3 regions of the Orrella dioscoreae genome follow, and region 2 is predicted to be linked to each of the others. Evidence: predicted binding sites of a transcription regulator. Region 2 holds the regulator's gene; each other region holds the start of a gene.

Region 1 (7,534 bases), 2.3 Mb from region 2:
TCATAGCGGTCGACCACCTGCTGCATCTGCGCCTCCAGCTCGGCGGCCAGGCCCAGGCTGTCCTCGATCACCACGGCCTTCAGGTAGTCCAGGCCGCCCTCCAGCGACTCGCGCCAGACCGAGGTGCGCTGCAGCTTGTCCGCGGTGCGGATGTAGAACATCAGCAGGCGGTCGATATATTGGATCAACTTGCGGTCGTCCAGGTCCGTGGCGAACAGCTCGGCATGGCGCGGCCGCATGCCGCCGTTGCCGCACACGTACAGGTTCCAGCCGCTTTCGGTGGCGATGACGCCGATGTCCTTGCTCTGGGCCTCGGCGCATTCGCGGGTGCAGCCGGAGACCGCGAACTTCAGCTTGTGCGGCGCGCGTAGGCCCTTGTAACGATGCTCCAGGTCCAGTGCCATCCGCACGCTGTCCTGCACGCCGTAGCGGCACCAGGTGCTGCCCACGCAGGACTTCACGGTGCGGGTCGACTTGCCATAGGCATGGCCGGTCTCGAAGCCGGCGGCGATCAGCTCGGCCCAGATGTCCGGCAACTGGTGCAGCTGCGCACCGAAAAGATCGATGCGCTGGCCGCCGGTGATCTTCACGTACAGCGCATATGTGCGCGCGATCTCCCCGATCACGATCAGTCCCTCGGGCGTCACCTCGCCCGCCGGGATGCGCGGCACCACCGAATAGGTGCCGTTCTTCTGCATGTTCGCCATGAAGGTGTCGTTGGTGTCCTGCAGCGGCACCAGCAGCGGGTCCTGGATCGGCCGGTTCCAGCACGAGGCCAGGATGGAGCCCACCGCGGGCTTGCAGATGTCGCAGCCCACCGAGCCACGGCCGTGCCGGGCCAGCAGTTCGTCGAAGCGCTCGATGCCCTCGACGCGCACGATGTCGTAGAGCTCGCGCCGCGTGTACGCGAAGTGCTCGCACAGGCTCTTGTCCACGGCCACGCCGCGCGCGGTCAACGCGTGTTCGACCACGTTCTTCAGCAGCGCCGTGCAGCCGCCGCAACCCGTGGCGGCCTTGGTGCAGGCCTTCACCTGCGCCAGGTCGGCGCAACCGCCGTCGATGGCCGCGCTGATCGCGCCCTTGCTCACGTTGTGGCACGAGCAGATCGTGGCCGTGGCCGGCAAGGCATCGACGCCCAGCGCCGGCGCGTCGCCGCTGGCCGGCAGGATCAGGCTGGCCGGGTCGGCCGGCGGCGCAATGCCGTTCTGCACGTACTGCAGCAAGGTGTCGTAATAGCTGTTGTCGCCCACCAGCACCGCGCCCAGCACGCGCTTGCCGTCGCCCGAGACCACCAGGCGGCGATAGCTGGCCCCGGCCTCGTCGATGTAGCGATAGCTGCGCGCATCGCGGGTCGCGCCATGCGCGTCGCCCAGCGAACCCACGTCCACGCCCAGCAGCTTCAGCTTGGTCGACATGTCGGCGCCCGCGAAAGGCTGGGCGGCTTGCGCACAGAGTTGCGCGGCGACGGTGCGCGCCATCTGGTAGCCCGGCGCCACCAGCCCGAAACAGGTGCCCTGCCAGGCCGCGCATTCTCCGATGGCGTAGATGTCGGCATCGCTGCTGCGGCAATCGTCGTCCACCACGACGCCGCCGCGCGGGCCGATCGTCAGGCCGCTGGCGCGCGCCAGGCTGTCCTGCGCGCGGATGCCCGCCGAGAACACGATGAGGTCGGTTTCCAGGTGCTCGCCGTCGGCGAAGTTCATGCGGTAGCGATAGGTTTCGCCCGCGCTGATGGACTGGGTGGCGCGCGACAGGTGCACGCCCACGCCCAGTGATTCGATGCGCGCCTTCAGCGCCTCGCCGCCCAGCTCGTCCAGCTGCACGGGCATGAGCCGCGGCGCGAACTCGACCACGTGCGCCTCCAGGCCCAGCGACTTCAAGGCGTTGGCGGCCTCCAGCCCCAGCAATCCTCCCCCCACCACGACGCCGCGTCGGGCCTGGGCGGCGGCGGCGCGGATCACGTCCAGGTCGTCCAGCGTGCGATAGACCAGCCGCGCCGCGTCCTCGGCGCCTTCGATGACCGGCACGAAGGGATAGGAGCCCGTGGCCAGCACCAGCGCGTCATAGCGCTGTTCGCCTGCCTGCGTGTAGACCACGCGGCGCTTGCGGTCCAGCCCCAGCACCGGCGCGTCCAGGTGCAGGGACACGCCGTCCTGTTCATACAGCGCGGCCTCGCCCAGCGCCAATGATCCGGCGTCGCGGCCCGAGAAGTATTCGGACAGGTGGACGCGGTCATAGGCGCGATGCGCCTCCTCGCCATAGACGTGGATGCGCCATTGCGCCAGGGCCCCGGCGGCCACCAGCTGTTCGACGCAGTGGTGGCCCACCATGCCGTTGCCGACGATGACGAGGTCCCGGATCTCGGAGGGGGATGGACGTTGCATGCTTGCTCCTGCTGCCTTCAAAACGCGAAAGGCGCCCTGGACCACGTGGGTCTGGGCGCCTTTGCCGGGTACTGCTCCGTGAGGGATGTGCCGCGCGTCCTTGCGCGGGCATGAACTGACAAGCAAGTCGCGTGCCAGACTTGCCAGCCAGACAGGACGGTAGGCCTGCCGGGGCCGTTATCCTCCCGTTGGTGCACGCCAGAGGGCGTTGCGCACCAGCATGGGGCATGCCTGCCTGCCGTTCTGTTAGGCTAGACAGCGGTGGGCCATCCTTTGGGCGGGCCTGCCTTTCGTTTTTTCGGCGCGCCTGCCTGCGCGCCCTTGTGTCATCCGCCCTGCCTGCCGTTGTGCCCCCGAATGATGTCCGACGCTTCCACCGCCCCCTCCTCGCCCTCCCGCTCCGCCGCAGGCATCCTCTGCGTCGTCGCGGGCATCTGCAGCCTCAGCATGAGCGACAGCCTTGCGAAGTGGCTGGGCGAGGCGTATGCCCCCATCCAGCTGCTGTTCCTGCGCGGCGCCTTCGCGCTGCCGGTGGTGGCCTTGCTGGTGGTCTGGATGGGTGGTCGCCGGGCGCTGCGCACCCGCCACCTGGGCATCCACGCGATGCGCGGCGCCATCAACGTCGCCAGTGCCTGCGGCTTCTACTTCAGCCTGACCCTGCTGCCCCTGGTGGAAGCCACGGCCATCATCTTCGCCGCGCCGCTTTTCGTGACGCTGCTGTCGGTGCTGGTGCTGCGCGAAGACGTCGACCTGCGCGGCTGGATCGCCGTGCTGGCGGGCTTCCTGGGCGTGCTGGTGGTGGTGCGGCCCGGCATGGCGGGTTTCCAGCCGGCGGCCTTGCTGCCCCTGGCGGGCGCCGTGGGCTACGCGGTGATGATGGTCAGCGCGCGCCGCATCGGCGCGCAGGAAAGCATGTTGACCACGACCTTCTACATCGCCGCGGCGCAGGCCGTCATCAGCCTGCCTTGGCAGCCCTGGTATTGGACCCCGGTGCAGGCCGAGCACCTGCCCGGCCTGCTGGGGATCGCGCTGTGCAGCACGCTGGGCCTCACGCTGATCACCCAGGGCTTTCGCATCGCGCCCGCCTCGGTCGTGGCGCCCTTCGACTACACGGGCCTGCTGTGGGCCACGCTGTTCGGCTGGCTGTTCTGGCGCGAACTGCCCGACACCTGGGCCTATATCGGCGCCGCGTTGATCGCGGGCAGCGGGATCTATATCGCCTTGCGCGAATCCCGCCGCGCGAAGTAACAGGCCCTAGCCCGTCATTCCCGCAGGCCCACGCGCAGCAGCTTGCCGTCGCTGCTGTCGGTCAACACATACAGGCTGCCGTCCGGCCCCTGGCGCACGTCGCGGATACGCTCGCCGCGATCCTTCAGCAGCCGTTCCTGCTCCACGATCTTGCCGCCTTCCTGCGTCAGGCGGATCAGGCTCTGGTCCTTCAGCGCGCCCACGAAGATCGACCCCTGCCAGGCCGGGAAGCGCGCATGTTCATAGAAGGCCATGCCGCTCACGGCGGGCGACTGTTCCCACACGAAATCCGGCTGCTCGGTGCCGGGCACGCGCTTGCCCTTGGCCTCGGGGATCGGCGCGCCGCCATAGTTCACCCCGTGCGTGGCCAGCGGCCAGCCATAGTTGGCGCCCGCCTTCGGAATGTTGATCTCGTCGCCGCCCTGCGCGCCGTGCTCGTTCAGCCAGACGGCGCCCGTCCGGGGATGCAGCGCCATGCCCTGGGCGTTGCGGTGACCATAGGACCAGATTTCGGGCCGCGCGCCGTCCTCGCCCACGAAGGGATTGTCCTTGGGCACGCTACCATCGGCATTCAGGCGCACGGTCTTGCCCTGCAGCTTGTCCAGGTCCTGCGCCGTGGGCCGCTGGCCGTTGTCGCCCAGCGTGATGAAGAGCATGCCGTCGCGGTCGAACACCAGGCGCGAGCCGAAATGCTGGCCGTTGGACAGCTTGGGCGCCTGGCGAAAGATCACGGTGAAGTCCTGCAGGCTGGCGTTGTCCTCGGCCAGCTTGCCGCGGCCCACCGCCGTGCCGGCGCGGCCATCCCCCGCTTCCGAGTACGACAGGTAGACCATGCGGTCCTGGGCGAAGTCCGGTGACAGCGCCACGTCCAGCAGGCCGCCCTGCCCCTGGGAATGCACCTTGGGCACGCCGCGCAGCGGCTGGGACACGCCCTTGCCGTCCTGCCACAGGCGCAGGTCGCCCGCGCGTTCGGTGATGAGGGCGCCCTGGCCGTCGGGCAGGAAGACCATGCCCCAGGGGTGGTTCAGGCCGGTGGCCAGCTCCTGCACGGCGGGTGCGGCGTTGGCGGCCTGGGCGTCTTGCAGCGTGGCCAGCGAGGCGCCGGCCGCGCCAAGGACGGCGAGGGAAAGCGTGAGATGACGTCGGTTGATGGCGATCATGTTGTTGTAACTCCCTGCGAGTGAGTCCTTGTGAGTTGCATTTACGCATACGGTTCCCGCTGCGTGCCGAAACATTGCGTAAAGACGTTGAAATCCGGGCGGCGCTACAACCGGGGTTGGTCCCCCCTCCAAAGGAGCGCTTCATGGCCTATGACTTCTGGTACTGGGACGGCATCCCCGGCCGCGGCGAGTTCGTCCGCCTGGCCCTGGAGGCCGGCGGCATCGACTACGTGGATCGCGCCCGCGAGAGCGGTGGCGATTCCTCCAGCCTCATCGAGGACCTGCAGGCCCGCCGGCCGGATCCGCCTTTCGCCCCGCCCTATCTGGTCGCCGATGGCATGACGCTGGCACAGACGGCCAACATCCTGCTGTTCCTGGGCGAGAAGCATGGCCTGGCGCCCGCCGACACCGCCGGCCGGCTGTGGATCAACCAGGTGCAACTGACCCTCGCGGACCTGGTGGCCGAGGCGCACGACGTCCACCACCCCATCGCGGCTGGCCTGTACTACGAAGCGCAGAAAGAGGAGGCCTTGCGGCGGGCCGACGACTTCCGGCAATCCCGCATGCCGAAGTTCCTGGGCTACTTCGAGGGCCTTCTGGATGGGGAAAGCGGCTGGCTGACCGCCAAGGGCTGGACCTATGCCGACCTGTCGCTGCACCACGTCGTGGACGGCCTGCTGCATGCCTTCCCGCGCCGCATGAGCACGCTGGCCTCGCGCTATCCGAGGCTGATGGCCCTGCACCTGCGCGTCGCGCAATTGCCTGCCCTGCGCGACTATTTCGCCAGCGAACGCCGCCTGCCCTATGGGGACGGCATCTTCCGACACTATCCCGAACTGGACGCCGAATGAAAGAACGCGCCGGCCCGCCCTGTCGCGGGGCGGGACCGGCGCGTTGCAGGGGCTGCCCGGGTCAGGCGCCCAGGTAGGCCTTGCGCACGTCGGCGTTGGCCAGCAGGTTGGGACCGGTATCGGCCAGCACCACGCGGCCGTTTTCCAGCACGTAGCCGCGGTCGGCCACGCCCAGCGCCTTGTTGGCGTTCTGCTCGACCAGGAACACCGTGACGCCTTCCGCGCGGATGGTGCGGATGATGTCGAAGATCTGCGCAATGATGAGCGGCGCCAGCCCCAGGGTGGGCTCGTCCAGCAGCAGCAGGCGGGGCTTGGACATCAGCGCGCGGCCGATGGCCAGCATCTGCTGCTCGCCGCCCGACATGGTGCCGGCGCGCTGGCTGGCGCGCTCCTTCAGGCGCGGGAACAGCGTGTACACGTGGGCCAGGCCCTCCTGCATCGCATGCTTGTCCGCGAAGAAGCCGCCCATCATCAGGTTCTCGGCCACGGTCAGGTCGGGGAAGACGCGGCGGCCTTCCGGCGAAATGGCGATGCCGCTGCGCATGATCTCGTGCGTGGGCAGCTGGGTGATGTCCTTGCCCAGGAACGAGATGGTGCCGGTCCTGGCCCGCGGCGAGCCGCAGGCCGTCATGAGCAGCGTCGTCTTGCCCGCGCCGTTGGCGCCGATCAGCGTGACGATCTCGCCTTCGTTGACCTCGACCGAGACGTTGTCCAACGCCTGGATGGCGCCATAGAAAGTACTGACGTTTTCCAGTTTCAGCATCACTCTTCCCCCAGATAGGCCTTGATGACCCGGGGGTCGTTGCGCACGTCGTCCGGCTTGCCGGTGGTGATGGGCTTGCCGTGTTCCATGACCAGGATGCGGTCGGACACGCCCATGACCAGGCCCATATCGTGCTCGATGAGCAGCACCGCCACGCCGAAATCGCGGCGCAGCGTGTCGATCAGGCCTTGCAGCTCGCGCTTTTCCTGCGGATTCAGGCCGGCGGCCGGCTCGTCCAGCATGAGCAGGCGCGGCTTGGTGATCATGCAGCGGGCGATTTCCAGGCGGCGCTGGTGCCCGTAAGGCAGGTTGCCGGCTTCACGATTGGCGAACTCGCGCAGCCCCATGAAGTCCAGCCACTGGGCCGAACGATCGAGCGCGTCGGCCTCCGACTTGCGATAGGACTTCAGCTTCAGCAGTCCGGGCAGCAGGCGGTTCTCCACCTGCGTGTGCTGGGCGACCAGCAGGTTTTCCAGCACGGTCAGCTGCTTGAACAGCCGCACGTTCTGGAAGGTGCGCACCAGGCCGTGCTGCGCCACCTTGTGGCTGGGCAGGCCATTGATGGGCTTGCCGTCCATCACGACATCGCCCGCGGTGGGCTTGTAGAAACCGCCCACGCAGTTGAACACCGTGGTCTTGCCGGCCCCGTTGGGGCCGATGATGGCGAAGACCTCGTCGCGCTTGACGTCGAAGGCGACCGAGTCGACGGCCAGCAGGCCGCCGAAGCGCATCGACAGTCCGGATACTTGCAGCAGGGAATCGCTCATTTGCGCAACTCCACGTGCGGGCGCTTCATGGGCAACAGCCCTTGCGGTCTCCACATCATCATCAACACCATGACCAGGCCGAACAGCAGCATGCGGTATTCGGCGAATTCGCGCGCGAGCTCGGGCAGCACCGTCAGCACGACGGCGGCCAGGATCACGCCTACCTGCGAGCCCATGCCGCCCAGCACCACGATGGCGAGGATGAGCGCGGACTCGATGAACGTAAAGGACTCCGGATTGACCAGCCCCTGGCGCGCCGCGAAGAAGGCGCCGCCGAAACCCGCGAACATGGCGCCCAGCGTGAACGCGGAGAGCTTGATGCGGGTGGGATTCAGGCCCAGGGAGCGGCACGCGATCTCAT
Region 2 (7,534 bases):
GGCGTGCGCCCGCGTGCGCGAGGCCGTGGCGGCGCTGACGGCCGCGGGCCTGCCCTGCGACACCATCACGGGCGGGGGCACGGGCAGCTACGCGTACGAGCTGGCCTCGGGTCTGTATACCGAGGTGCAGCCCGGCTCCTATGTCCTGATGGACGTCGACTACGCCGCCAACCAGCCCGAACCGGGCGCGGCGACGCTGGCGCATGCCCTGCAGGGCCTGTGCACGGTCATCAGCGCCCAGGAGGGCCGGGCGGTGCTCGATGGCGGCCTGAAGGCGTTTGCCGTCGATTCCGGCCTGCCGCGCGTGCTGGCGCCGGGATGGAAGGTGGCCAGCGTGTCGGACGAGCACACCGTCCTGGTCCCGGATCCGGCCGCGCCGGAAACGCCGCAGCCGCTGGCGGTGGGCCAGCGGCTGCGGGTCTTGCCGGGTCATTGCGATCCCACCGTCAACCTGCACGACTGGCTGGTGGCGATCCGCGGCGAACAGGTCGAGGCGGTCTGGCCGGTGGCGGCGCGCGGCGCATTGTTCTGACGCGCCGGCGGGCCGTCCGGCCCGTCACCCCGTCGTGCTGACGGGGTCAGGACGACCGGCTCACGCCGACTGCGCGGCCTCGGCCGGCATGGCGTCGACGCCGGCCTTCACATGGCGGTTGACCGCGCTCAGCACGGCCTGGAACGAGGCGGTGACGATGTCGCGGTGGATGCCCACGCCAAAACCCGTGGCCGAATCGCCCAGGCGCAACTCCACATAGGAGGCCGCGCGCGTGTCGGTGCCGGTGCCGATGGCGTGCTCGTGGTAATCCATGATGCGCACGGGCAGGCCCAGCGCATTCACGAACGCCGAGATCGCGCCGTCGCCTTCACCGCGCACCGTGCGCACCTGGCCGTCGTGCTCCAGGTCCACCTCGATGCTGAAGGTATGGCCTTCGGCGGCAGAGGGGTCGCCCACGATGCGGTGGCGCACCAGCTTCCACGGCGCGTGCTGTTTCAGGTACTCGTCCTGGAAGATGTCGTGCACGCTGGCGGCGGTGACTTCGCGGCCGGTCTCGTCGGTCACGCGCTGGATGGCGCGGCTGAACTCGATCTGCAGGCGGCGCGGCAACACCAGGCCGTGCTCCTGCTCGAGCAGGTACGACACCCCGCCCTTGCCCGACTGGCTGTTCACGCGGATGACGGCGTCATAGCTGCGGCCCAGGTCGGCCGGGTCGATGGGGAGGTACGGCACTTCCCACAGCGCATCGGCTTGCTGCTGCGACAGACCCTTCTTGATGGCGTCCTGGTGCGAACCCGAGAAGGCCGTGAAGACGAGGTCGCCCGCATAGGGGTGGCGCGGATGCACGGGCAACTGGTTGCAATACTCCGCGCAGCGGCGCACTTCGTCGATGTCCGAGAAGTCCAGGCCAGGATGCACGCCTTGCGTGTAGAGGTTCAAGGCCAGGGTCACCAGGTCGACGTTGCCGGTGCGCTCGCCGCTGCCGAAGAGGCAGCCTTCGATGCGGTCGGCGCCGGCCATCACGGCGAACTCGGCGGCGGCCACGGCGGTGCCGCGGTCATTATGCGGGTGCACGCTCAGCACGATGCTGTCGCGGCGCGCCAGGTTGCGGTGCATCCACTCGATCTGGTCCGCGTACAGGTTCGGGGTGGTGGCCTCGATCGTGGCGGGCAGGTTCAGGATGAGCTTCTTTTCCGGCGTGGCGTCCCATTCCTCGGCCACGGCATTGGATACGTCCAGCGCGAAATCGGGCTCGGTGGTGCTGAACACCTCGGGCGAGTATTGGTAGCCCCAGCGGGTCTGCGGATACTTGGCCATGTGCTGCTTGACCAGGCGCGTGCCGGTGACCGCGATGTTGCGGATCTCGTCGCGGCTCATGTTGAAGACGATCTTGCGGAAGGCGGGCGCGCAGGCGTTGTACAGGTGGATGATGGCCTGCCTGGCGCCGGCGGCGGCCTCGACCGTGCGGGAGATCAGGTCTTCGCGCGCCTGCGTCAGCACGATGATGGTGACGTCCTCGGGGATGCGGTTTTCGTCGATCAGGCGGCGCACGAAATCGAAGTCGGTCTGCGAGGCCGAGGGGAAACCCACCTCGATTTCCTTGAAGCCGATCTTCAGCAGCTGGTCGAAGAAGCGCAGCTTGCGCTCGACGCTCATCGGTTCGATCAAGGATTGGTTGCCGTCGCGCAGGTCCGTGCTCATCCAGATCGGCGGCGTCGTGATCCGGCGGCTGGGCCAGGTGCGCTCGGAGAAGTCGCGATCAAACGGAACGAAGGGTTTGTACTTCTGGATGGGGTTGGCAAGCATCATGCACCTCTGTGAACAGTGGGGCGGCCGGGTCGGTTGGGGTCACGGCCGTCCGTATGATTTCGCGCCGCCAGTGTAGGCGGCGTGCCCTGGCTTGGGCCAGGCGAGAATTCTGGACAGGAAAAAACCGTGTGGCGACAGGCTGCCGAACTGCCACGGAGCGCTAGGCTCGGCAACCGATCGCTAGTGCTAGCGCTAGGGCCAGGGAGGAGGACGCGACAAGGCCGACGGCCAGGCTGGAGCGCCCGGCAGCGGTGTTCAGAGAGGAGGTCTGAAGATCGGCCATAAGGCGATAGTCGAACACATTTGCGCCGCGCTGGCAAATTGCCATGTGCGCGGCGCTCCCTTTTTTCAGCGTTTCGGGCCGATGTCGCCCAGGCGGGGTTCGGTGCGCTGCGTCGTGGCGCGAGGCGCTTCGGGCTGTACGCGCGGCTCGGCGCGCAGCGTGGGTTCGGCGGGCGTGGTCCCGATGACGGGCTCGGCCTTCGCTGGCGAAGACGCGGGGGTGGGCGCCGGTGCCGGTTCCGCCTTGGGCGCGGGCGCGGCGGGACGGGGGGCAAAGACATCCTGACTGCGCGAGCGCGGCGCCAGGTCGCCCAGGGGCGGCTCGGCCGGCGCAGCGGGGGCGCCTGCCTTGCGCACGGCGGGGGCAGGCGCGGAGACCCCGGGTGCGGCAGGGGCCGTTTCCAGGGGCGGCAGGCGCAATGCCTCGGCCTGTTCGCGTGCCAGGTAGATCTTGCTGGCGCGGCCATGACGCATTTCGTCGCGCGCCAGTAGCAGGTCGCCCACGGTGATGGGGTCCTCACGGTCTCGCCAGGCCCAGCCCAGCACCATCCGGCCGTCGTCCGACAGGCCGTGGGCCAAGTCGCGCAGGGTGGGCAGGTCGACGGGCTGGGCGCGGCCAGCGGCAATGCTGCGTTCGTACCAGCCGCGCACCCCGAAGAAGACGGCCAGCGTGAACAGCACCACGACGACCCACCACAAATAAGGATTGATGCGGATCAGCAGGTCGACGGTCTGCTGGCCCAGCGGCGCCAGCGCCGTATAACGCATGCCGGCGCCGAAACCCAGGATGCGGGAGCAGATGAACAGCCACACAAGCGCCGCGATGACGATTACTATGGCGCGCCGGATGAGACGCGGCGTCGCCAAGCCCAGCAAGGTGCGGCTGAGGAGTCGGGCGTCTTCTTGGGAGCGATCTGCAGAGTTCATGCAAAATATTGTCTCATGACGCGCCATTCCTTAGAACTGCGACACAGTCAGCACCTCACGCTGACACCGCAACTGCAGCAATCCATCCGGATGCTGCAGCTGTCGGCGCTCGAGCTCGAAATGGAGATCGCGCAGGCGCTCACTGAAAACCCCATGCTCGAGCGCGAAGGCGAGCCGGGCGGCGATTCCGAAGGCGATGCCCCCGCCGAGGGCGACGCGGGTGACAGCGGCGCGGATTACGAGTCCGCCACGGTATCGCTGGAAGACGGCATGCGCGGCAGCGGTTCCAGCCAGAACGATGACGACGACCGCGCCTTTCCCGAGGCGGTGCGCGCCGAGACGCTGCGCGAGCACCTGCTCGGCCAGCTGTCGCTGACCCGCGTCAGCGACCGTGATGCGGCGCTGGTCGAGCTGCTCATCGACGAACTGGACGAGAACGGCTTCCTGGCCTCTTCGCTGGAAGAGATCCTGGGCTGGCTGCCCGCCGAACTGGAGTGCGACGAAGATGAGTTGCACGCCGCGCTCACGCTGCTGCGCTCCTTCGATCCCTCGGGGGTGGGGGCCTTCGACGTGGCCGACTGCCTGGTGCTGCAATTGCGCCACCCCGACCCGGAGCGCTTCCCCGAGGCTGCCGATCCGCAGGTGCTGGCGCTGGCCCGCAAGCTCTGTGCCGAGCATCTTCAGCTGCTGGCCGGTGGCAGCGCGGCCAAGCTGCGCGAGGCGCTGCACTGTGGCGACGAGGCCCTGCGCGCGGCCCATTCGCTCATCCTGCGCCTGGATCCGCGTCCGGGCCGCGCGTGGACCGTGCCCGCGGCCGATTACGCCGTGCCCGACGTCATCGTGCACAAGACGCGCAAAGGTTGGCAGGCCGTGCTGAACACCGCCGTCATGCCGCGCCTGCGCATCAACTCGGTCTATGCCCAGGTCCTGGCCAGCAACCGCAGCGGCGATCATTCCGCCTTGCAATCGCAGTTGCAGCAGGCGCGCTGGATGGTGCGCAACGTCGAACAGCGCTTCGACACCATCCTGCGGGTGTCGCAGGCCATCGTCGACCGCCAGTCCGAATTCTTCTCGCACGGCGCCGGCGCCATGCAGCCGCTGATCCTGAAGGACATCGCGGGCGAGCTCGGCTTGCACGAGTCCACGATCTCGCGCGCGACCACCCAGAAGTTCATGCTGACACCCTTCGGCACCATGGAGCTCAAGCGCTTCTTCGGCGCGGGGGTGGCCACGGAAGCGGGCGGCTCGGCGTCCGCCACCGCCGTGCAGGCGCAGATCCGCCAGATGGTGGCGGAAGAGTCCGCGGGCAAGCCGCTGTCGGACAACCAGATCATGCAGATGCTGGCCGATCGCGGCATCGTCATCGCACGCCGAACGGTCGCCAAATACCGTGAAGCGCTGCGCATCGCCCCGGCATCCGTGCGCAAGGCACAGGCCTCGCTGCGCACCTGATTTCCGCCTGATCCGCGCTTTCAGCGCGTCCCCCTTTTGACTGGAATCCAGCACTGCGGCGTGCCCGCCACGGCCGTTGCGCACGCGCTTGCTTTTCGTCTAGATATTTTCGATAATTATTCTCATGTACGTTTGTGTCTGCAACGCAGTGACCGAAAGCCAGGTCCACGCCAGCGTGGCCGCTGGGGCATCGTCGCTTGCTGATCTCCAGTTCGACCTTGGCGTGGCCACCTGCTGTGGCTGCTGCGCCGACACGGCCAGCGAATACCTGCCTGGCGGCACCGCCTGCGCCAACCGGGGCCACTGCGAGATGCAGCCGCCGGTCACCGCTGTCGCCCAGCCCGGCACCTTGGCCGCCAACGGCTACCCCGTCGTCAAGATCGCCCGCGCGGCCTGATTCCAGCCAGGCCTGTTGATTGTTGCGGCATCGCAACAATCCCATTTTCCGCTGTTCTCCCTCGTATTTCCCTCCGCAACGCCCGAGTTTTCGGCGTTTTCTTGCGCATTCCGCTTGATTTTCCGGCTTCAGGCCAGCTTATGGCCCGCATGAAACCGTGTGGGCGGTGTCGCTGCGTGGCGCAAACGTTCTTATTTTCATTCGCTCGACGGTTCCTGATTGCGCTAGCACGCCCTTTCACGACTTTCGCGCCAAGGGTAGTCAGTGCTTCGGAGCCGGTGTTAGTCTGCGTCCGTTGTCCGGCATCGGCGCCGTTGCGCCGGCCGCCAGGACAGGCCCTCCCGGCCTCGCACCCAGAAATCAGGAGTCCGTCATGAAAGGCGATAAAACCGTCATCCAGTACCTCAACAAGCAGCTCACCAACGAGCTGACGGCCATCAACCAGTATTTCCTGCATGCCCGCATGCTGAACCACTGGGGATTCAAGCGCCTGGGCAAGCATGAGTACGAGGAGTCCATCGGCGAAATGAAGCACGCCGACCGCCTGATCGAGCGCATTTTCATGCTGGACGGCCTGCCCAACCTGCAGGACCTGCACAAGCTGATGATCGGCGAAAACGTGCCCGAGCTGCTCTCCTGTGACCTGAAGCTGGAAACCGCTGCCCAGCAGACCGTCAAGGATGGCATCGCCCACTGTGAGTCGGTGCGTGACTACGTGTCGCGCGACCTGCTGCAGGACATCCTGGACGACACCGAAGAGCACATCGATTACCTCGAGACCCAGCTCGGCCTGGTCGAGCAGGTCGGCCTGCAGAACTACCTGCAAAGCCAGATGGAAACCGAGAGCGAGTAAGCGCGCGCCGCCAAGCGCTTGCGCGAACGAGAAAACGGCCCCGGAAGGGGCCGTTTTTCATGGGGGTGACGGGGCAGCGCCGCCCGGTGCCGCAATGCGCTCAGAACGAGCGGCGCGGGCAGCCGTCGACCTTGCCCCAGGCGTTGTTGGGGGCGCAGTACTTGTTGCGGGCGTTCCAGGCACAGGTGGGGCGTTCAAAGAAGCCCGTGTTGGCGCACTGGTCCATGGCCCGGCGGAATTCGCCTTCCCAGCCTGCGGCCGTGGCGGCCTGCTGGGGATTGTCCGGCGCAGCCTGGTTGGCCTGCGAGACGACGAAAGGCTGCGCGGGCTGCTGGCCGGACATCAGCGGCGCATGGCTGCCTTCGCCAGGGCGTGCGACGTCGATGGTGACGACATCCTGCGGGCCGGCGGGCAAGCCCCTGGAGGCCGAGGCCAGCTCACGCACTTCATTGGCGTTCAGGCGATTGCGCGAGATCAGGACGTCGGGATTGGTGGTGGTGTCGAACAGCGACACCGTGGGCACTTCCCACTTGGTGTCGGCGGGCTGGTCCGGCACGCCCAGGGTGCCATCCACGCGCGGCTGGGGCGGTTGGGCGGTATAGGGCTTGCCGTTGGCGTCCAGCACCACGCGGTCGGGATCGTTGTCGTCCTCGCCGGGGGCCGGCGCGGCGACGGGCGCGCGCGCGACCAGGTACTCGCCCAGCTGCATGCCGCCCAGGGCGGCGCCGCCTGCGGCCAGCAAGAGGATGAGGATCAGGAGACGCCAGGACATGAATCTATCTTCGTTGCGTGGATTACCGTGCTGCGGCGTGAGTGCCGATGCCAGCGCGCCGGCACTCAGGCCTTCTCGCCGAAGACGTGGCCGCCGTGCTCGCGCATGGCGTGGAAACGCACGTCGGGATAGAGGTCTTCGGCCACGCGCAATTGGGCCGAGGAAGTGGCCAGGAAGGCGGGTGCCTCCACCACATCATAGGCGATATGGGCAGCGTTCGCATCCATGAACTTGCGCAGCGCCTTGGGGTCGTCGGCGGTCAGCCAGCGCGCCATCGTATAGCGCGAGGGCAGCAGGCGCGCGTCGGCGTTGTACTCGGTTTTCAGCCGGTGGGCCACCACTTCGAACTGCAGTTGGCCGACGGCGCCCAACAACAGCTGGCCGCCGTGGGCAACCGGCTTGAACACCTGGATCGCGCCTTCCTCGCCCAACTGGGTGAGGCCGGTGCGCAACTGCTTGGTGCGCAGCGGGTCCTTCACTTCCACTTGCTGGAACAGTTCCGGGGCGAAGAAGGGCAGGCCGGTGAAGCGCAGGGCCTCGCCTTCGGTC
Region 3 (7,534 bases), 2.3 Mb from region 2:
CAGGCCAGCGGCGACACGGGGCGCAGCAGGCTGATCAGCGGACCGACCATCCGGTTCAGGAAACGGAAGCGGCCGATCATGAAGCCCAGCGGAATGCCCACCAGCGCCGCCAGGCCAAAGCCCAGCGCCACGCGCTGCAGGGAAGCCAGCACGTTCCAGCCGATGCCCTGGTCGTTCGGCCCGGCTTGGTAGAACGGCTCGGCGAAGAGCGCCACGGCCGCCTGCCAGGTCTGGCCCGGCGTGGGAATGCCGCCGCCGGTCTGGGCCAACGCCTGCCACAACAGGCCCAGCAGCAGGAAGCCGAAGGCGGGCGGCGCCACGGCGTGCAGCAGGCGGCTCGTCCATTCCTTCGAACGGGCGGGCAGGGCGGGCGCCGCGGCAGAGGCGGAGGGGGGGGACGAGGTAAGGGCTCGGGCCATGTCGGACTCCTGAAGCAAGAACGGATGGGTAAGGCGCGGCCTCAGCCGTGGACGGAGAAGCTGTCTGCATAGGCGGCCGGGTTCTTGCCGTCCCACACCTTGCCGTCCATGAGCTTGCTGCTGCGCAGATCGCTGGCGGGCAGGGGCGCGCCGGCCGCCGCCGCGGCGTCGCGGTAGATCGCCGTCCGATTCACCTGCCTGGCCAGCGCCTCGTAATCGGGATGCGCGTTGAGCAGGTTCCAGCGCTTGTGCTGGGTCAGGAACCACATGGCGTCCGACAGATAGGGATACGAGGCCTGGCCCTCGTCATAGAACTTCATGTGGTTGGGGTCTTCCCAGCGCTTGCCCAGGCCGTTCTGGTAGCGCCCCTGGATACGGTCGATGATGGCGGACTTGTCGGTGTTCACATAGGCGCGCGCGGCGATCACCTCGGCCATCTTCTCCTTGTTGGCGGCGCTGGCATCGATCCAGCGGCCGGCCTCCAGGATGGCGGCCGTGACCGCGCGGCAGGTGTTGGGATACTTGTCGGCGAAGGCCGCCGTGGTGCCCAGCACCTTCTCGGGGTGATCCAGCCAGATCTCCTGCGAACTGACGACGTGGGCCGAGACGCCATCCAGGATGCCGCGATGGTGCCAGGGCTCGCCCACGCAGAAGCCATCCATGTTGCCCACGCGCGCATTGGCCACCATCTGGGGCGGTGGCACGGTGATGACCTTCACGTCCTTCATCGGATTCACGCCGCCGCTGGCCAGCCAGTAATACAGCCACATCGCGTGCGTGCCGGTGGGGAAGGTCTGCGCGAAGGTGTATTCGCGCGGCTCGCGCTTCATCAGCGCCACCAGGGATGGCAGGTCCACCGCGCCCGCATCGGCCATTTTCCTCGACAGCGAGATGGCCTGCCCATTGCGGTTCAAGGTCATGAGCAGCGCCACGTCGCTTTTCGGGCCGCCGATGCCCGCCTGCAAACCCATCAGCATGCCGTACAGGACGTGGCTGAAATCGTTCTCGCCATTGAGCAGCTTGTCACGCACCGATGCCCAATTGGCTTCCTTGCTGGGGGTGATCTTCACGCCGTACTTCTTGTCCAGGCCGAGCACGGACGCCATCACCACACTGGCACAGTCGGTCAGCGGAATGAACCCGATCCTGACCTCTTCCTTCTCCGGCTTGTCCGAGCCCGCGGCATACGCCCCGCGATGTCCCAACGCCGGCAGCAGGGCAGCGGCGCCCACGGCGGCCGACTGCAGCAGGAAGCGGCGGCGCTCGGGGCGCTGCGCGGCGGCCTCGGACGTGACGATGCCAGTGGACGACGGCAGTTCGGGGATGACAGGCTGGCTCATGGAAAGGCTCCGGTAACACCAAGGCGAAAAAAAACGGCGCCCCATCGCGCGCCGTGGCTGGACCTGCCAGCGGGGACGCGCGAGGGACGCCGTTGTCCGTTGCGCGGAACCCGCCAGTGGCTGGCACGGGCGGTTCCTGCGCGGTGCCACGCACACCATCATTGGCGGCTTGGCATGCCTACCCAAGCAAGAGCCGTGCCACACCGATACGGAAGGCCGTGCAGACGGGGCAAAGGACCGGCGCGGTGGCCATCCCGTGCACACAGCCGGCAGCCCAGGCCTGAAAATGGTGCAGTGCCGCACCAAGAGGCAGCACCGGCACGCCTCCCGCCGTTTATGCTGTGGGCCTTCTTCCTTTGCGCCTGTCCATGCCTTCCCACGCCAAGCCCGCCGTGACGCCCGCCATGACCTATTCGGCCGCCGGCGTGGGCTGGGCGGTGCTGGCCGTGGGCATCTTCACGCTGATCTTCACGTCGGGGAAGCTCGCGGGCGGGCAGGTGCCGGCCTTGCAGATCATGGCCATGCGCTACCTGGGCGCGTTCCTGACGCTGGCCGTCTGGTGGCTGGCGCGCGGCGGGCAGGTGGCGTCGCTGCGCACCCAGCGGCCGGGCCGGCATGTGCTGCGCGCCTTCACTGGCGCGGCCGGCACGACCGCGGCCATGTATGCGGCCACCCATCTGCCGCTTGCCTCGGCCAGCGCGCTGGGCCTGCTGGACGGGCTGTTCACCCTGGCGCTGGCCGTGCTGCTGCTGCACGAACGGCCGCCGCTGCGCCTGTGGCTGGCGTCATTGCTATGCCTGGCCGGCGCCCTGGGGGTGGTCGTGGCCCAGGCAGGCCTGCCCAGCGCGCAGGGCGGATCGCTCGTGCCGGTGCTGGTCGCGGTCATGGGCGCGCTCTTCATCGCCTGCGAAAGCCTGCTGCTGAAGACGCTCTCGCGTTCCGAGTCGAGCTTCACGGTGCTCTGGTACGTGAATCTCATCGCGGCGGTCCTGCTGTTGTCCGTGGCCGCCCTGGACTGGACACCCATGAGCGCCGGCATGACCGCGGCCTTCCTGGCGCTGGGGCCCTTGTCGCTGGTGGCCATGCTTTGCAATCTGCGCGCCTTCCGCTTGTGCGATGCCGCCGTCATCGGTCCCTTGCGCTACACCTGGATCGTCTTTGGCCTGGTATTCGGCTGGCTGCTGTTTGGCGAACGCCCGTCAGCCGGCGCCCTGGCCGGTGCGGCGGTGGTCATCGCCGGCGGTGTCTGGATCGCGCGCCTGCGCCGGCCACGCTAGGGTCCCGCGGGCGCCTGTCCACCCAGATAGCTGGACAAGGCCAGCACCGATTCCGCCACGTCCACCAGCCGCCGGTTCTGCTCCATGGCGGTCTGGCGCAGCATCCGGTAGGCGGCCTCCTCGCTCAGTTGCCGGTGCGCCATCAACAAGCCCTTGGCGCGCTCGATCACCTTGCGCTCGTTCAAGGCCGCGCGCACCGTGGCCAGCTCGTCGCTGGTGGCCTGCAGGCGGCGGGCCTGCTCGCGCAGCATGGCCAGGATCTCGCGTTCCATGCGCGGACCGTAAGCCGGCGCGCCCGCGCGGCCCGCACCATCCGAGGCCGCCTGCTCCTCCCGCTCGAAGAATGCCGCCAGCGGCGCGGCGGCTTCGCCGGGCGGGGAGGGCGCATCCGCCTGGCTGACCAGTTTCTGCAGCACCGCCTGGTGCGCATGCAAGTCACGCCTCGCGGCGGCCACGCTTTGCTCGCAGCGCTCGCGCAACTGCTCGCCCAGTGCGTTCTCCACCTGTTTCATGGCGTCGATGCGGGCCGTGCAATGCTCGAACCACGTCATGCTGAGCGCCGGGTCCAGCCGGCCGTCGGCCGGCGCCGTACAGACGATGCGGCGCAGGCGTTCCAGTTCGGCCAGCCTCAAGCCGTCCTGGGCGGCCTGCCAACTGGCCAGGCCCCGCGCATCGGCAAAGCCGCCGAAGGTCTGCAGGCATTCCTCCTGCGCGTCGATGAGCGTCAGCAGTTGCTGCTGGCGGCGGGCGTCGCAACGCCCCGAGGCATAGGCGGCCGCGCCGGCGGCACGTTCCTGTCCGGCATATTCCTTGCCCTGCACGAAATTGAAGTACGCCAGCAACAACCGCGACACCTCGGGATCGGCGGCATTGTCGGTGGCATCGAACACCACCGACAGCAGGCTCGCGATCAGCTTGCAGTACGCCGCCGTCACCGCATCCACGTCCAGCGCAAGCTGGTCCAGGCGCTGGCGCAGCCCCGCCAGCGCGTCCAGGCCGTGCAGGGCATAGGCGATGCGGCTGAAGAGCCGGGCGCGGCTGCCCGGATACCCGGTGGCGCCGGGCAACGGGTCGAAATGTTCGCGCGCGGCGGCGATGGCGCGGTCGGTGTCCTGGCGCGCCGCCAGGCACTGCGGGCCGAAGCCGGCCCCGCCTGATCCCACGAACAGATTGGACAGGCCGCGCTCGCGCTGCAATTGATGCACCAGCTCGCCCAGCGCCTGCGCCAGCGCGATGGTGCCGGCCAGTTGTTCCAGCTCGTCGATCTCGCACTGCCTGGCCGCGACGAGAAAACCCAACCCCGACATCATGATGATTCCCCTTGCTGCCGCGGCATTTTTTATGGCGGCTGACTTTTCGCCATCATAGCGGCGGGGCGGGAAACCTGGGGGAATCAGGCCCCGAACAGCAGGAAGCCATACAGCGCGAACAGCCCCAGGTGCATCACGCCCTGCAGTACCGAGGTGCGCTGGCCCTTGAAGGACAGCGTCGCCAGCCAGACGGTGGCCACCAGCAGCACCGTCTCGACGCCGGAAATGCCCATCGTCACCGTCTTGCCCGTGACGAGGCCGATCACCAGCACCGCCGGCACCGTCAGGCCCACTGTCGACACGAAGGCGCCCAGGCACAGGTTCACGGCCCGCTGCATCTCGTTGTTGAGCGCCGCCTTCACCGCGGTGATGGATTCGGGCGTGAAGACGATGATGGCGATCAGCACGCCCGACAAGGCCACCGGCGCCCCCACGGTGACCACGCCATGGTCGATCACGATGGCCAGGTGATGCGCCAGCAGCACGATGGGCACGATCATGCCGATCAGCAGCAGCGTGCCACGCAGGATGCCGCTGCGTCCCGCCGCGCCTGTCGCGCTGCGGGCTGCGTCCGGGCGACGCGCCACCCGCACTTCCATCTGCCCCAGGGGCGGCTGGATGAAGAGCCTGCGCTCGCCGCGCATCTGCAGCCACAGGAAGACGGCATACAGCCCGCCCGTCAGCGCCGCCACAGCCCAGCCTTGCAGCCGATCGAATTCGCCCGCGCCCGCCAGGAAATTGGGCAGCACCAGCGACACCGCCGTCAGCAGCATGATCATCGACAGATACACGCCGGCGCCCTGCGCGTTGAACTCCTGCTCGCCATGGCGCAGGCCGCCCGCCACCAGGCAGATGCCCATGACCAGGTTCACGATGATCATCATCACGGCGAAGATCGAATCCCTGCCGATGGTCGGGAATTCGCCCGGCCCCAGCAGCACCGAGGCGATCAGGACCACCTCGATCAGCACGATGGACAGGGTCAGGATCAGCGTGCCATACGGCTCGCCAAGCTGGTGGGCCAGGCCGTCGGCCTCGTGCACCACGCCGAAGGACGCCGCGAGGATGGTGAGAAACAGCGCCAGAAAGGCGGCCAGGGCCACCCACGGCGTCAAGGGCGCGGCCAGCCAGGCGGGGCCGAATACGGTGAAGGCGGCCACCATCGCCCAGGCCAATGCCAGGCGCAGCCAGGTGGCGCGGGCGTTGCGGGGATCGGTGGAAGGAAGCGCGGGGGAGGGAGGAAGCGGGGCCATGAACGTCATCCTGTAAGGACGGGGCCGTCCCCGGGTGCACGCGCGTTCAAGGCCGTCCTTGAAGGGCAGGGCGTATAGGTTGCCTGGCGGGAGGATTCTACCTCGGCGGGGCGTGCCCCGCCGCCGACAAGGGTTATGATGAGGACTGGATAAACATCCAGTTTTGTTTTCTGCAATGCGTCCGCCAGGCATGTTCCCCGCCCACCGCTATTACTACCTGCACAACTTCCAGCGCGCGCTGGACTGGCTGGGCACGCGTTACGCGGATGTGCTGGGCCCGGCGGAAACCGCATTCCTGCAGGCGTTTCCAGCCTTGCCCCAGGCTTCCCGGGCCTTGCTGGTGCGCTTGCTCATGCGCCGGCCCACGGTGCACCGCGCGGACCGCCTGCACTACGAGGAAATCGGCCCGGTGGTGCCGGCGGCCGCGCCCCTGCTGGCGCTGGGTTGGCTGCGTGCCGACCCGGTGCTGGACTGGCCGGCGTGGGCAAGCCTGCACACCAAGGACGCGCTCGCCCGGCGCTATCCCCAATCGGGCCTGCGCGCCACCTTGCGCAAGGCGGAGCTGCTGGCCGGGCTGGAAACGTTCCTCGGCACGCCGCCTGCCCAGCCTTGCAGCGCCTGGGGCGCGGCGCCCGGCGAGGCGATCTGGTCCGTCGAGATCGCCCCCCTGGTCCAGCGCCTGCGGCTGATGTTCTTCGGCAATCTCCACCAGGAATGGTCCGAGTTCGTGCTGGCCGACCTGGGCGTCTTCCAATACGAAGCCGTGCGGATCGATGCCAGCACCCGCGCCTTCCAGCAGGCTGCCCACGTCGATGTCTATCTGGCGCTGCAAGCCTTGCGTGACGGTCTCGATGCCCCCGAGCCCGTGCCCGCGCCGGCGCTGCGCGAACAGGTGCTTGCCTGCGCCACGGCCGTGCCCTGGCTTGCCCGCAGGCAAGCCAAGGTGCTGTTCCGGCTGGGCCAGCATTGCGAGCGCGGCGCCGACTGGACCGAGGCCGAGCAGGCCTATCGCGCCAGCACGTACCCCGGCGCCCGCCAACGCCTGATCCGCGTGCTGGAGCGCCAGCAACGCCATGCCGAGGCGCACGCGCTGGCCACGGCAGTGCTTGCGGAAGCAGAGGCGGGCAATGAAGCCGAGCAGCAAGGCGTCATGCGCATGCTGCCGCGCCTGGCCCGCCAGGCCGGGCTGGCCGCCGTCCCCCGGGGCAAGCGGCACGGCGCCGCCCCCGACACCCTGGTCCTGACGCGGCCGGCGGATGCGCCCCGCGTCGAATGCGTCGTGCGCGACCATTACGCCCGCGATGGCGCCAGCGTGCACTGGGTGGAAAACGGGCTCATCAATTCCTTGTTCGGGCTGCTCTGCTGGGAGGCCATCTTCCTGCCCGTGGCAGGCGCGTTCTTCCATCCCTTCCAGCGCGGCCCGGCCGACCTGCACGAACCCGATTTCCATGCCCGCCGCGCCCGGGCCTTCGACGCCTGCCTGGCCTTGCTGCAGAGCGGCGAACACCGTGCCCGCATCCTGGCGTGCTACGACGCCAAGGCCGGCATCCAGTCCCCCTTCGTGTCCTGGGGACTGCTCACGCGCGAACTCATCGAGACCGCGCTGGACTGCATCCCGGCCGGCCACCTGGCACGATGGTTCGCGCGCCTGCTCGCCGACATCAAGACCAACCGCTCGGGCCTGCCCGATCTCGTCTGCTTCTGGCCGGCCGAGCGCCGCTACGAACTCATCGAGGTCAAGGGGCCCGGCGACCGCCTGCAGGACAACCAGATCCGCTGGCTCGACTACGCGCAACGCCACGGCCTGCCCGTGCGGGTCTGCCATGTGCAATGGGCGGCCATGGAGCAGGGCGCATGAAGCTGGAAGTGGCCGTGCGCACGCTGTGCGACTTCACCGCGCGCGCGGGCGACCTGGACTCGCGCTTCACGCCCGCG

Evidence for each region. The regulator sigma-54, encoded in region 2, starts transcription at its own class of promoters, with help from an activator protein. The targets are predictions, from matches to a motif close to TGGCANGNAANCTGCTTT.
Region 1: a site for sigma-54 is predicted at 2,504-2,521, ahead of nirB (nitrite reductase large subunit NirB). Genes of this name have one in related genera too.
Region 3: a site for sigma-54 is predicted at 1,943-1,960, ahead of ODI_RS11725 (CmpA/NrtA family ABC transporter substrate-binding protein). Genes of this name have one in related genera too.

The regions. Positions count from the first base shown of each region.
Region 1 covers NZ_LT907988.1:2,546,517-2,554,050, forward strand. Annotated here, with positions in the region: gene nirB (nitrite reductase large subunit NirB) at 1-2,384, opposite strand, end outside; gene ODI_RS11960 (DMT family transporter) at 2,742-3,632, shown strand; gene ODI_RS11965 (PQQ-dependent sugar dehydrogenase) at 3,647-4,792, opposite strand; gene ODI_RS11970 (glutathione S-transferase) at 4,936-5,643, shown strand; gene ODI_RS11975 (ABC transporter ATP-binding protein) at 5,705-6,406, opposite strand; gene livG (high-affinity branched-chain amino acid ABC transporter ATP-binding protein LivG) at 6,406-7,173, opposite strand; gene ODI_RS11985 (high-affinity branched-chain amino acid ABC transporter permease LivM) at 7,170-7,534, opposite strand, start outside.
Region 2 covers NZ_LT907988.1:241,790-249,323, forward strand. Annotated here, with positions in the region: gene ODI_RS01165 (DSD1 family PLP-dependent enzyme) at 1-532, shown strand, start outside; gene leuA (2-isopropylmalate synthase) at 593-2,302, opposite strand; gene ODI_RS01175 (hypothetical protein) at 2,651-3,511, opposite strand; gene rpoN (RNA polymerase factor sigma-54) at 3,527-4,963, shown strand; gene ODI_RS01185 ((2Fe-2S)-binding protein) at 5,088-5,360, shown strand; gene bfr (bacterioferritin) at 5,734-6,213, shown strand; gene ODI_RS01195 (hypothetical protein) at 6,314-6,985, opposite strand; gene ODI_RS01200 (peptide chain release factor 3) at 7,051-7,534, opposite strand, start outside.
Region 3 covers NZ_LT907988.1:2,494,341-2,501,874, reverse strand. Annotated here, with positions in the region: gene ntrB (nitrate ABC transporter permease) at 1-419, opposite strand, end outside; gene ODI_RS11725 (CmpA/NrtA family ABC transporter substrate-binding protein) at 461-1,759, opposite strand; gene ODI_RS11720 (DMT family transporter) at 2,128-3,036, shown strand; gene ODI_RS11715 (nitrate regulatory protein) at 3,033-4,346, opposite strand; gene ODI_RS11710 (calcium:proton antiporter) at 4,430-5,599, opposite strand; gene ODI_RS11705 (VRR-NUC domain-containing protein) at 5,790-7,457, shown strand; gene ODI_RS11700 (ATP-dependent DNA helicase) at 7,454-7,534, shown strand, end outside.